Regions from separate parts of the Cobetia sp. PS-4MA genome, predicted to be linked through region 1. Evidence: predicted binding sites of a transcription regulator. Region 1 holds the regulator's gene; the other holds the start of a gene.
What was found. The regulator LexA, encoded in region 1, represses DNA repair genes until DNA is damaged. The targets are predictions, from matches to a motif close to TACTGTNTANNTANACAGTA.

Region 1 (7,211 bases):
CGATGTCGATGGCGGTCTTGAGGTCTGCCTTGTCCTTCTCGGTCAGCGCCTCGGCGGACAGGCCACCGCCTTGCTTGTTGATGCCCTTGTTGTTGGACAGCTTGCCACCCACCTTGACGGTGGTGTGGATCTCGTTGCCCTTGAGTTCGTTGACCTCGAGCACCACGCGACCGTCATCAAGCAGCAGAACGTCGCCGGCGACCACGTCATCGGCCAGCTGCTGATAGTCGCAGCCGACACGCTCGACGGTACCTTCATCGCGGCCCAGGCCGATGTCCAGGATGAACGGTTGGCCTTCCTGAAGCTGGACAGCGGTGTCCTTGAAGCGGGCGATGCGGATCTTCGGACCCTGCAGATCACCCAGCACGGCGACGCTGCGGCCCTGGGCGGCGGCGGCGGCACGGACGGCCTCGGCACGCATGCGGTGGTCTTCGGGGCTGCCGTGAGAGAAGTTGAGGCGAACCACATCCACTCCGGCACGGATCATCGCGTCGAGGACGCCCGGCTTGTCACTGGCCGGACCGAGTGTGGCGACAATCTTGGTGCGGCGGATCGGGCCGTTGAACGCGTGCGGCATGAGAACATACTCCTTGAACACTTGCGTGAGGGGTCAGGCGGTTTGTGTTGTCATTTTACTACATTGACGACGTAAAGGGAGCCTGTCGAGTGTCGTGGTTGATTGGTGTGGTAGCGCGTGAGTGATTCGGCTGCCATGGCGGCGATGGTAGCGACATGACTTGCGTCTTCACAAGCGCTGGCGTCAGGCTGGTGGCCAGCCAGACACGGCGTGATCCGAGAGACCCAGGCTGGGAAGACGGCATCTACGTTGACCCGCAGGCCTGCCACTGCCTGTGTCAGTAATGCCACACTGATGTGACGAATCGTGAAAAGGCCACTTATATATAGTCATGGCTTGCCTGTCGTCATGGCGACACATGCATTTGGCGGGTCTGGCAGGTCCGGGTGCCAGTCGATGACCGCGTCATGCCTCGGGCGTCGATTCTCGAGATTCGGGGTGGTGTGTGATGTCCGCTGCCACCACCCACATGGCGTGGTGCTGGCAACATTGCTGGTCAGCGCTGAAATGCTGGGGTAGGGTAGGCGCATTTTTAGGCTGGGATAAAACCCAGCGCTACGAGTCATTCGCCGGTGCAGTCAGCGCCGGCCAGGAGATGCGAGCAACCATGGGCAAGTCACTGGTGATCGTCGAGTCGCCTGCCAAGGCCAAGACCATCAACAAGTATCTCGGCAACGACTTCGTGGTGAAGTCGAGTGTCGGGCATATCCGCGATCTGCCGACCAGCGGTAGCGGCAAGCAGGCCACCGATCCCAAGGAGCGTGCCCGTCAGGCAGCCGAGACGCGCAAGATGTCGCCGGAAGCCAAGGCGGCTCACAAGGAAAAGAAGGCCAAGACGCAGCTTATCCGTCGCATGGGGGTAGACCCGGAGAACGGCTGGGAGGCGCATTACGAGATCCTGCCCGGCAAGGAAAAGGTCGTCTCCGAGCTGACGCGCCTGGCCGAGAAGGCCGACACCATCTATCTCGCGACGGATCTGGACCGCGAAGGTGAGGCGATTGCCTGGCACCTGCGCGAGACCATCGGTGGCGACGATACCCGCTACAAGCGCGTGGTGTTCAACGAGATCACCAAGAAGGCAATCACGGCGGCCTTCGATGAGCCGGGCGATCTGAAGATGGACCGCGTGCATGCTCAGCAGGCGCGTCGCTATCTGGATCGTGTCGTCGGTTTCATGGTCTCGCCGCTGCTGTGGGCCAAGGTGGCTCGTGGGCTGTCGGCCGGGCGAGTGCAGTCGGTTGCCGTGCGCTTGATCGTCGAGCGTGAGCGTGAGATCCGTGCCTTCATTCCGGAAGAATTCTGGGATGTGCACGCAGAGCTTGCCGCGACCAGCGGCGAGGCGATCCGTTTCGAGCTGGCGCGTCAGGATGGCAAGGCCTTCCGTCCGACCAGCGAGAAGGAAACGCTGGATCGCATCGCGGCGCTGCGTACCGCTCGGCTCGCGATTTCCAATCGCGAAGACAAGCCGACCCGTTCCAAGCCGAATGCCCCCTTCATCACCTCGACCCTGCAGCAGGCGGCCAGCAGTCGTCTCGGCTTCTCGGTCAAGAAGACCATGATGATGGCGCAGCGCCTCTACGAGGCCGGTTACATCACTTACATGCGTACCGACTCGACCAATCTGTCGGCGGACGCGGTGGCCACCGCGCGGGACTTCATCGCTGAGGAATTCGGCGACAACTATCTGCCGCAGGCCGCCAACGTCTACTCCAGCAAGGAAGGTGCCCAGGAAGCTCACGAAGCGATCCGTCCCTCCGAGGTGGCGCGTCGCGCGACGGACCTCACCGGCATGGAGCGTGACGCGGAGCGTCTGTATGAGCTGATCTGGCGTCAGTTCGTCGCCTGCCAGATGGTGCCGGCAGAGTATCTGTCCTCGACCCTGACCATCGAGGTCGATGGCTACGAGCTGCGCGCCAAGGGCCGGGTGCTCAAGTTTGACGGTTATACCCGCGTGATGAAGCCGGCGGGCAAGAAGGAAGAGGATCAGTCACTGCCGGACCTGGCCATCGGCGAGGTGCTGGAGCTGGTCGAGCTGGACCCGCAGCAGCACTTCACCAAGCCGACGGCGCGTTACACCGAAGCCAGTCTGGTCAAGGAGCTGGAGAAGCGCGGCATCGGCCGTCCTTCGACCTATGCGGCCATCATCTCGACCATTCAGGATCGTGGTTACGTGGCGCTGGAAAATCGGCGTTTCTACGCCGAGAAGCTGGGTGACATCGTCACTGATCGTCTCAGTGAATCCTTCAAGGACTTGATGGACTTCGGCTTCACCGCGCGCATGGAAGACTACCTCGATGAGGTGGCCAACGGTCAGCGCAACTGGCGTGAACTGCTGGATGCCTTCTACGCCGAGTTCAAGGCCGAGCTGGATCACGCCCAGTCAGAAGAGGGCATGCGCCCGAATCAGCCGGTGCCGACCGATATCGCCTGCCCGACCTGTGGTCGCGAGATGCAGATCCGTACCGCCTCCACCGGCGTCTTCCTGGGGTGCTCCGGTTACAACCTTCCGCCCAAGGAGCGCTGCAAGACCACCATCGACCTGTTGCCGGGGGATGAGGCGGTCGCCGCTGACGCGGATGAGAATGCCGAGACCGATGCACTGCGTGCCAAGCGCCGTTGTCCGATCTGCGCCACGGCCATGGACAGCTATCTGATCGACGAGCAGCGCAAGCTGCACGTCTGCGGCAACAGCCCGGACTGCGTGGGACATGAAGTCGAGCAGGGTCAGTTCCGCATCAAGGGCTACGATGGGCCGGTGATCGAGTGCGACAAGTGCGGTGCCGACATGCAGCTCAAGACCGGGCGTTTCGGCAAGTACTTCGGCTGCACCAACGAGGATTGCAAGAACACCCGCAAGCTGCTCAAGTCCGGGGAGGTCGCGCCGCCGAAGATGGACCCGATCCCCATGCCGGAACTTGCCTGCGTGAAGGTCGAGGATCACTACGTGCTGCGTGATGGCGCCAGTGGCCTGTTCCTTGCCGCCAGTCAGTTCCCCAAGAATCGCGAGACGCGTCCGCCGCTGGTCAGCGAGCTCAAGGCGCATGCCGACGAGCTGCCGGAGAAGTATCACTTCATCCTCAAGGCGCCGGAGAAAGACCCCGATGGCCGCCCGACGCAGATTCGTTTCTCGCGCAAGGCCAAGGAGCAGTTCGTGATGACGGACGAAGATGGCAAGGCGACGGGGTGGAAGGCGACCTTCGACAACGGCCGTTGGGTCGTCGAGGACAAGCGCAAGGGAGCCAAGAGCTGATGAGCCAGCGTGGCCGCACCAATCAACTGCTGTATCAGGCCGAGTTGCTGCTGGAGCAGGCGGCCGTCGCGACGCGTGATGAGCATGCCGTCGCACTGCGCATGGCCGGTGAGGAAGGGGCGCTGGCGTTGATGGAGCTGGCATTGGCCTCGTTGATCGAGGAGTGCGCGGCGTCGGCACGCTGGCCTGAGGGCAGCTGGCGCGAGCGGCTGGCCACACCGCCGACTCCCGTGGCGGAAATCGAGCAGTTGCGAAGCCTGCAGGCGCAGCCGGACAGTTGGTTGAGCCAGCTGGTGGCCGATATCACGCGTTTGCATGAAGAGGGCGGTGCTGCCCGGCGTGAGGAAGGCCAGGCGCGTGGCGATGGTCTCATCATCGCCACGGCGGCCAATGCGCCTCTGGCAGAGCGTCTCGCCACGGCAGTCAGCGCCATGAAGGCGTTGCTGTCACACCTTCGCGAGTCGAATGTGGAGTGGTAGCGTCGCGCCTTGCCTGACCAGAAAGCGCTGGCATGTCACGCACCTGTCATTCAGGTGACGCCCTGGCATGACGGGTGCTAGACTGGCGGCATTGTGGCAAGCCCTGCATTCTCCGGTACGACCATGGCTCTGGCTGTGGTCGTACTTTTTTCTGCATTGTCGCCAGTGACTGCAAGTCGCAGGGCCTGCCCGCCGTCAAGCTGACGATCACAACGACGCCGGTATCCTCAGGATGCCGTGCAGGAGGAATGACGTGTCCGATCCCGCCGTACTTGAAATCGTGCAAATGGAAGATGGGGAAGTGATCCTGCGTGCCGCCGAGAGTGAAGGTGAGCCACTTCTCAGTATCCGCATCTCCGATGAAGCTGCCGATCTGCTGCGTGACAATCGCTTCGAGGTCGCGCGTGAGATGATCGATCACGCCATCACCCGCACCCGCCTGTGGGATGGCGAGGATGATGAAGACGAGCAGTCGGAAGGCATGGTGCACTGAGCACTTCCCGCATGTCTGCCTGTCACGAAAAAACCCGCCAATCGGCGGGTTTTTTCGTGGATGCCCTGATGGCGACAGTCGTCATCTGCGCGTCAGCGCTGTGAGGACAGACTGCCTGCGAGCCATGAGATCAGTGCAGGCCGCCATCGCGGATCACGCCCACGCCGAGGCCCTCGATTTCCAGGCTGTCCGTGCGCAGATCCACCTTGATGGGAGCGAAGTCCTCGTTCTCGGCTTCCAGCCATACGTAATGGCCATCGCGACGGAAGCGCTTCACCGTCACTTCATCCCCCAGACGCGCCACCACGATCTGTCCGTCACGCACGCTGCTCGTGCGGTGCACGGCCAGCAGGTCACCTTCCAGAATGCCGACATCCTTCATCGAGACCCCGCGTACGCGCAGCAGATAGTCGGCGGCAGGCGAGAAGTAGTCACTGGGCAGCGGGCAATGGCGATCGATATGCTGGCTGGCCAGGATAGGGCTGCCAGCGGCCACTTCCCCGATGACCGGCAGGCCCTGCTCGCTATCCTCTTCCGCCTCGGCCAGAGACGGCACGCGGATGCCCCGCGAGGTGCCCGGCACCATCTCGATGGCTCCCTTGCGCTTCAGGGCACGCAGATGCTCTTCCGCGGCATTCGGTGAGCGAAAGCCCAGTGCCTGGGCGATTTCGGCACGCGTTGGCGGATAGCCTGAGGACTTGATGGTCTTGATGATGAAATCGAAGACATCCTGCTGGCGCGGAGTAAGCGGCTGAGTCATGGGCATTGCCTTTGGCCTGGGCGGCATCTGAGCTGACGGCACGGGGTGTGCATCCATACAACTGTCATTGTATCCAGTCATGGCGGTCATGCAAGGCATCGTGGGTGCTTTGGCAGCAACGTTGCCGGCATCTTCGTCGACATCGACATGCTGACGCGAGACAGCGGGTGTCCGGGACGCCCCATGACCATCCCGTCCCCGAATGTCCCGCGTGAATGCGCGTCCTGCCGGTCTTGGCTGTCGAGTGTTTGAAACAACCAGCAATTGCCAGTCATGGCATGGACAGCTAGAATTATCTTGTTTCAAACGAATGTTCGTCGGGCGCATCCGGCTACCGGTACACAGGCCCTGTGTGTCCTGTGCTCGGGACACGGCTCGTGGCAGCCTCCGCCTCGGAGTCGCTGCCTGACACGCGGTGCGTGAAGACCGACATGTCGTTTGATTGACCTGCATGAGAAGAGTCGCCCCCCGGGCCACGGCCTTGCCGTTGTCCGGGGGGACAAGGACTCCCGTGCCCCCTCGTGACTGATCACCTGACAAGGCATCCGCCCATGGCCCAGACCGATACCGTTACCCGTATCCTCGATACCGCCGAGGTCCTGTTCGCCGAGCGAGGCTTCGCCGAAACCTCGCTGCGCAATATCACCAGCAAGGCCAAGGTCAACCTGGCGGCGGTCAATTATCACTTCGGCTCAAAGAAGTCATTGATCCAGGCAGTGTTCGCCCGCTATCTCGACCCCTTCAGCGAGCGTTTCCATGCGGCACTCGACAGTGTCGAGCAGCAGCATGCCGGTCGTCAGGTGCCGCTGGAAACGCTGCTGGAAGTGATGGCGCGCACGGTGCTGGAGGTGCCGGCCGAGCGCAACAGCCTGCGTACCTTCATGCGCCTGCTCGGGCTTGCCTATACCCAGGGGCAGGGTCACATGCGTCGCTACATCCGCGAGCATTACGGCACGGTCTTCAGCCGCTTCGCCGAGCTCCTGAAGCTTGCGACGCCGGACCTGCCAGACAACGAGCGCTTCTGGCGTCTGCACTTCATGCTCGGCAGCGTGATCTTCACCTTCTCGGGACTGGACGCACTGCGCGATATCGAAGAGGCCGAATACGGCCATCACACCAGTGTGCGCGAGCTGATCCAGCACATGCGTCCGGTGGTGGTGGCGGCGATGGCGGCTCCGCTGCCGGCCTCGCTCGGAGATGGTGAAGCGGTCACCCAGGCGGCCAGCTGATGGCTTGCTGGGTGGCGGTGGATCTCACCCGCCAGCGTCTTGAGATACGCAATGACGCGCCCAGTGGCAGTCGTGATGCGCCGCCCCCCGCGGCTGACCCTGACACGCTGGTGCATGCCTGTGTGATCTCCAGCGGCCTCAACGGTATCGGCGAGCTCGATGGCAGCGGTTGCACGCCGACCGGCTGGCATGTGGTTCGCGCCGCGATCGGGGAGGGCAATCCACGTGGTGCCGTCTATCGTGGACGGCGCTTCACGGGAGAGGTGTTCACGCCTCGACTGGCCGCCGAGCACCCCGAACGCGACTGGATCCTGACGCGTATCCTGTGGCTCAGCGGTCGTGAACCCGGCATCAACCGTGGCCGCAACGCGGCAGGACAGCGCGTCGACAGCCTGCGGCGCTACATCTACTTCCATGGCACGC
Region 2 (7,211 bases), 810 kb from region 1:
CATGGCGGCACAGGCCCGCATGATTCGACTCGACAGTGCTTCTCCCGTCAGTGCGAAGCAAGCGGCTCGGCATGGATTCGAGCGCAGTGGCGCCTGGGCCAGCCAGAGGGATGAAGGGGATCAGGCCAGTGGCTTCCATGCCGTGCTGCCTGATATCGAGATCGATGTGCCACTGGCATTGCGAATGACGGCCGTGGACCCCCTGATGCGCAATATCGTCTCGACCCATCCCGCGGTCATCCAGACCTTCGTGACGCTGGCGAACTGCTCTGTGCGAATCTATCCCTATGTGGATCTCGTCGAGTTGTTGCCCCCCGATCACGATTGCCGAGACTTCTCCTTCTTCTACCTGGCCGCACCGGCCATGAATCCCGAGCGCCACACCGTCTGGACGGATCTCTATCAGGACCCCGCCGCCAATGGCTGGATGACGTCTGCCGTCACGCCTTTTTACGACGGTGACGAATTTCTCGGTGTGGTAGGCATCGACATGACCCTGGATGTCATCGTCAACCAGATTCTGGCCATGGAACTGCCCTGGAGCGGCTTCGCGATGCTCTACGATGCCAAGGGGCGCTCACTGGCGGTGCCGTCGAGAGGCGAATCTTTGCTCTCTCTGGCACCGGTCGAGCAGCCGGACGTCAGCATTCTCCAGGAGGAGGACGTGCTGCGGCCGGCGCAGATGGAGCTGTCCAGGCATCCCGTCTTCGCCACCCTGTCCGAGCAGATCCTCGGGCAGCGTCGTGGCTCTGCAAGCGTCTTGGTGAATGGTGAGCCCTTCAAGGTGGCCTGGGAGCGTCTGAGCAGCAATGACTGGATCATGTTGAGCATGGTGGAGGAGTCGGCCGTCTTCTCGCGTACCGCCGAGATCGGGCGCAATTTTCAACTGGTCGGCATGGCGCTGGTGGGCGGCCTGATTCTCTTCTATCTGAGCTTCTTCCTGCTGATGAGCTGGCGCACCCACCACATCAGTCGCCATCTGTCCGTGCCGCTGGCAGAGCTCAGGGATCGCCTGCATCGTATCGGCATGGGGGCGGAGATCGAGTCTCCCGGGCAATGCGGTATCGTCGAGCTGGATGATGCCCATCATACGGCGGAAGAGATGTACCGACGTCTGCGCCAGACCCAGCAGGAACTCCAGGCCAGTGAGCGGCGCTTGCTCGACTCCCTGGAAGCCAGTGGCGACAGTCTGTGGGAGATGGATATTCCCGGGTGCATCATCCACATTCACCCCAATCTGTGGCGGATGCTGGGAGCGACAGGGCGTGAGCCGCTGGTGATGCGCGAGCTGGACTTTGATCGGCTGATCCATCCTGATGACCTGGAAGCCGTGCATGTCCTGCGTCACCGCGTGTTCACCACCTTCGGCGATACCTTCGAATGTCAGTACCGCATGCGCGCCCCGGGAGAGGAGGATCTGCGGCACATCGAAAGCATGGGCTGCAATGCGCATTCTGATCTAACGGTTGAACCGGGCATCGAGCCGCAAGGCGGCGAGGGCCATGCGGCATCGTCGGCGAGTCGGCATGACGAGGATCAGGCGGCGGATGCCATTGATTGGGTATTGCTCATCTCGCGCGGGCGGGTAGTGACGTGGGATGCCGAAGGCCACCCCGTCAAGGCCGCTGGCATGCATATCCGTATCGACAGATCCTCATTCGCCAGCCACCTGCGCTGAGCGAGCTCAAGAGTGATCTCAGGCTAGCTGCCATCGATGTCGCGTCACTCCTCTTGAATGACGCGGCAATCCCGGCACCAGAAGGGGCCAGATGCCTTGCGCATCTGGCCCCTTCTGGTGTCTATCCATGCCTCTGCCAGCGGGCGGGCATCGGAGTGCAGCCCCCTCGTCCATGTCTCAGACGTTTTCGCCGAGATAGGCCTCGATATTGGCAAGACTCAGATCCAGTATGTTCTGACGCGCTTCACGACTGATCCAGGCATTGTGGGGCGTGACGATGAGGTTCCATCCGGCCTCAGACGCCGTGCGGCCGTCAGCCAGCGCTGTCAGCAGGGCATGGCCTTCCCGGGGCGGTTCCTCCGGCAGGCTGTCGACGGCCAGTCCACCGAGGTGCCCAAGCTTCAAGGCGGCAAGTGCAGCCTCTTCATCGATGATGCCACCGCGTGCACAGTTGATGAGCAGGGCACCGGGCTTCAGCAACGCCAGGGCCTGCTCGTCGATCAGATGGTGTGTCTCAGGCGTCAGTGGGCAGTGCAGGCTGATGACGTCCGCTTCAGGCAGGAGGTGTTTCAGGCTCGGTCGTTGAGACGTCGACTCACTGCCCGGGCGCGCGGCGAAGGTGACGCGCATGTCGAACGCCTCTGCCAACCTGCCCACGGCAGTCCCCAGCTCTCCCTTGCCGACGATCACCAGATGCTTGCCGGCCAGTTGCAGGGTGGGGCGGCCCATCAGGCAGAAGGTATTGCTGCGCTGCCATTCACCGCTCGCGACATCTCCCTGGTAGCCAGGCAGTTGTCCGGCCAGTGCCAGCATCAACATCCAGGTGTGCTGTGCGACAGAGGCGGTGCCATAGGCCGCGACGTTCATGACGCGTATGCCTTGCGCCCTTGCCGCTTCCATGTCGATGTTGTTGGTGCCGGTGGCCATGACGGCGATCAGCTTCAATGTCGGCAGGGCCTCCAGATGCTGCGCCTCCAGGCGTACCTTGTTGACCAGCACGATTTCGGCACCCTCCAGACGCTCCACGACCTGCTCGGGCAACGTGGCATCATGGCAGACAAGCCCATTGACCCGGTCCTTCAGGCGGCTGAAGTCAAGGCCGTCGCCAAGTGATGCCATGTCGAGCATCACGGCCTGCGGGCCAGAACCAGCGGCAGCAGTAGGGGGAGTTGCAGATGCGAGTTGGGGATCAGACATCGGTGTCCTCATGACGTGAGACGGCCGGGCGGCAGTGAATGAGGCCTGACCCTGGCCGGGCATGACGGCGCATTGCCGGGAATCTATCGAGGTGTTGCCCCGCAAGGGGCCGAGCACGCTATAATGTGGCCCTTTCGCTTTGACTTGAAAGACGTTCAACTGGCCTTATTGTACGCGTTCCGAAGCTGTGCTTGAGATGTCACTCATATTGATGTCTCCGGCACGTCTGATGCAAGGGCGCCGCAAGGCATAACATTGTCATGGTCCGGGATTCGCATTCATGCGCTCGGGACCAGTATCGTCAGGAAAAAACCATGCCGATCTATGAATACCACTGCAAGGCCTGTGGCCATCGGATGGACAAGTTGCAGAAGATCAGCGCCGCGCCGCTGACGGAATGTCCGGAATGCAAGACGGACCAGCTGGAAAAGCTGGTATCCGCCGCCGGTTTCCGTCTGGCGGGCAGTGGCTGGTACGAAACGGATTTCAAGTCCGGCAGCAAGAAGAATCTGGCCGGAGGTGGCGATAGCTCGTCCTGATGTCTCCCGTCATCAGGCCAGCTGTCATGCCTGCCATCCATGTGCAAGGTCATGCATGAGTGGCAGGCATCTCCAGCGTCAGGCCCTCTGAGACAGACGCGCACCAGTGCGTCGATCACGAATTTGAGCAACAAGGAATCAACATGCGCAGCCACTATTGCGGCAAACTGAACGAGACCCTGATCGATCAGGATGTCACTCTGTGCGGGTGGGTGCACCGCCGTCGCGACCACGGTGGCGTCATCTTCCTCGACATGCGCGACCGTGACGGTATCGCCCAGATCGTCGTCGATCCGGACACCGTCGATGCCTTCGCCACTGCCGACAAGGCGCGCAGCGAGTACGTCCTGCGCATCAAGGGCCGTATTCGCATGCGCCCGGAAGGCACCCAGAACCCGAACATGCCGACAGGCATGATCGAAGTGCTGGCCAAGGATGTCGAAGTGCTCAACACCGCACAGACGCCGCCGTTCCAGCTGGACGACCACAACAAGGTCGGTGAGGAAGTTCGCCTCAAGTATCGTTATGTCGACCTGCGTCGTCCGGACATGATCGACAAGCTGCGCCTGCGTTCACGCATCACCCACAGCGTGCGTGCCCAGCTGGAAGCCCTGGGCTTCCTCGACATCGAAACCCCGATTCTCACGCGTGCCACGCCGGAAGGGGCACGTGACTATCTGGTGCCGAGCCGCACCTATGCCGGCAGCTTCTTCGCGCTGCCGCAGTCTCCGCAGCTGTTCAAGCAGCTGTTGATGGTCGCCGGTGTCGATCGTTACTACCAGATCGCCAAGTGCTTCCGTGACGAGGATCTGCGCGCCGATCGTCAGCCGGAATTCACCCAGATCGACCTCGAGGCCAGCTTCGTCGACGAGAAGGACATCATGGGCATGACCGAGACCATGATCAGTGGCCTCTACAAGGAAGTGCTGGATGTCGAGCTGGGCGACTTCCCGACCATGCCGTATTCCGAAGCCATGCAGCGCTTCGGTTCCGACAAGCCGGACCTGCGTATCCCGCTGGAGCTGGTCGATGTCGATGATCTGATGAGCGGTGTGGACTTCAAGGTCTTCTCCGGCCCGGCCAAGGATGACAAGGGCCGTGTCGCCGCGCTGCGTGTGCCGGGCGGTGCCAGCCTGTCACGCAAGGAAATCGACGCCTACACCAAGTTCGTCGGCATCTACGGTGCCAAGGGCCTGGCGTGGATCAAGGTCAACGAGCGTGCCAAGGGCATCGAGGGTCTGCAGTCGCCGATCGTCAAGTTCATGGAAGACGTCGTGGATGACGTGCTGGACCGCTGTGGCGCCGTCGATGGCGACATCGTGTTCTTCGGTGCCGACAAGGCCAACATCGTGGCCGAGGCCATCGGTGCGCTGCGCGTCAAGCTGGGCGAAGACCTCAACCTCTACACCCGCGAATGGGCACCGCTGTGGGTCGTCGACTTCCCGATGTTCGAAGCCGATGCCAATGGCCGCCTGAGCGCGCTGCACCACCCGTTCACCGCGCCGTCCTGCACCCCGGAAGAACTCAAGGCCGATCCGGAAGCGGCACTGTCTCGCGCCTATGACATGGTCATCAACGGCACTGAGCTGGGTGGCGGTTCCATCCGTATCCACGACCAGGGCATGCAGCGTACCGTGTTCGAAGTGCTGGGCATCGGCGAAGAGGAAGCGGAAGAGAAGTTCGGCTTCCTGCTCGACGCGCTCAAGTTCGGCGCGCCGCCCCATGGTGGTCTGGCCTTCGGTCTCGACCGTCTGGTCATGCTGATGACCGGCGCCAAGACCATTCGTGAAGTCATTGCCTTCCCGAAGACCCAGAGCGCTGGCTGCATGATGACCGACGCCCCGGGGGAAGTCAGCGGTGAGCAGCTCAAGGAGCTGAACATCCGTCTGCGTCAGAAGGTCAAGGTCGAAGAAGAAGGCGGTCAGGCCTGATCCAGGCGAATGACCCCGGGGTGATCAACCTCTCCTGACAGGCGCCATCAGCGCCCGGGAGAGGGGCAGTCCCGCGCAAGCGGGCAAGTGACCCCCGGCAAGGCGGTGTGAGACTGTTACCTGCAGATGATGCAGGCAATGACAGTGTCGCACCGCCTTTTTTGTGGCATTGTGGCTGGTTATATACACAGTAAGCTGGAAAGACGACAGGGGTGGAGCGGCAATGAGTGTGAGACGTGAGGCGGTGGCATGATCATTCTTGGCATTGATCCGGGATCACGCCTGACCGGTTACGGCGTACTGGACGTCTCGGCGGCTCAGCCCCGCTATGTGGACAGTGGCTGCATCCGCATGTCCCAGGTCAGCCTCGACCAGCGGTTGGCGCAGATCTACGCCGGTATCAGTGAAGTGATTGCCATGCATCGCCCGGCGGAGTTCGCCATCGAGCAGGTCTTCATGTCCAAGAATGCCGACTCCGCGCTCAAGCTCGGTCAGGCACGTGGGGCAGCCATCGTGTGTGCGGCGAACCACGGCCTGCCGGTATCAGAGTATGGGCCGCGACAGATCAAGCAGGCTGTCACGGGGTCCGGTGCAGCAGACAAGGCGCAGGTCCAGCATATGGTGACCCATACGCTCAAGCTCTCTGCAACGCCTCAGGCGGATGCCGCGGATGCTCTGGCCATCGCGCTGACACATTGCTTTGCACGCATGCGACTGACCCCGAGCAGCGCGCAGCTGGAGGCGTTGGGCCTGGGGGCGGGTGCAGGGCGCAAGAGTACCCGCGCACGACGCAGCAGTAGCTGGCGTGACTTTGAGCCGGGCAAATGAGGTGTCTGCCGGTCACGTAGGGTCTGAAGAGTGTCTGGTCAGGGGCTGAAGAGAGTGGGGAGCAGACTCCGGCGTGTGCCGAAGACGGCCTCTACAGGCGAGAAGTGACAAGCCCGCTTGCGCCAGATACGCTATCGTTATCAATAAATTCCAATTTTTCAGTCACTTGTAGGCTTGTTTTCACGATGTCAGGCAGCATCTTGCGTTCTGCTGGCATCCGCATGCTGCCTGCATCTGGCCTCATGGCAACAAGTGACTGTCAGATTCATGCGACAAAATCGTCGTGACACTCGGACATGCCGCCTGCACGTTATCTTTGGTAGGCTTGCCCGCATCGCAACAACCCGTGCCGCCTGACACCTGATGTGATGAGCAGGCGGCACTGAAGACTCAAGGACAGCCCGAAACATGATTGGACGTCTGACCGGGCGTTTGCTCGAAAAGCAGCCGCCTCATCTGGTACTCGATGTACAGGGTGTGGGCTATGAACTCGAAGCCTCCATGAATACCTTGCTGGGTCTGCCGGCTGTCGGGGAGGACTGTCAGCTGTTCACCCATCTGGTCGTGCGTGAAGACGCCCAGTTGCTCTATGGCTTCGGCAAGGAGCCGGAGCGTCGTCTGTTCCGGGAATTGATCAAGATTTCCGGGGTCGGGCCGCGCCTGGCGCTGGCGATTCTCTCGGGAATGGAGCAGGCCGATTTCATTCGCTGCGTGCACGACGAAGACAGTCGGGCACTGACTCGCTTGCCCGGCGTCGGCAAGAAGACGGCGGACCGCCTGATCATCGAGATGCGCGACCGGCTCAAGCATTGGACGATTCCGCAGGACGATGGTCTGTCGGAAATGGCGCGCGCTTCGCAGCCACAGCCGCCGGTTACCCATCCCCTGGCCGACGCCGAAGCCGCTCTGGTCGCGCTGGGCTACAAGCCGGTCGAGGCGGCCAAGATGCTCTCGGGACTCGAGACAGGTGCCTCCACGGAAGCCCTCATCAAGGCGGCGTTGTCCCGCAAGATGGCCAGCTAGCGCACGAGTCTCGTG

Region 2: the regulator LexA is predicted to act here: its motif matches at 5,519-5,538, upstream of ruvC (crossover junction endodeoxyribonuclease RuvC).

The regions. Positions count from the first base shown of each region.
Region 1 covers NZ_CM173107.1:980,849-988,059, forward strand. The annotation lists gene pyk (pyruvate kinase) at 1-577, opposite strand, end outside; gene topA (type I DNA topoisomerase) at 1,185-3,827, shown strand; gene AC26AR_RS04220 (DUF6586 family protein) at 3,827-4,306, shown strand; gene AC26AR_RS04225 (hypothetical protein) at 4,560-4,799, shown strand; gene lexA (transcriptional repressor LexA) at 4,930-5,559, opposite strand; gene AC26AR_RS04235 (TetR/AcrR family transcriptional regulator) at 6,111-6,788, shown strand; gene AC26AR_RS04240 (L,D-transpeptidase family protein) at 6,788-7,211, shown strand, end outside.
Region 2 covers NZ_CM173107.1:1,790,819-1,798,029, forward strand. The annotation lists gene AC26AR_RS07660 (PDC sensor domain-containing protein) at 1-1,678, shown strand, start outside; gene AC26AR_RS07665 (D-2-hydroxyacid dehydrogenase) at 1,856-2,875, opposite strand; gene AC26AR_RS07670 (FmdB family zinc ribbon protein) at 3,190-3,414, shown strand; gene aspS (aspartate--tRNA ligase) at 3,558-5,345, shown strand; gene ruvC (crossover junction endodeoxyribonuclease RuvC) at 5,595-6,173, shown strand; gene ruvA (Holliday junction branch migration protein RuvA) at 6,582-7,196, shown strand.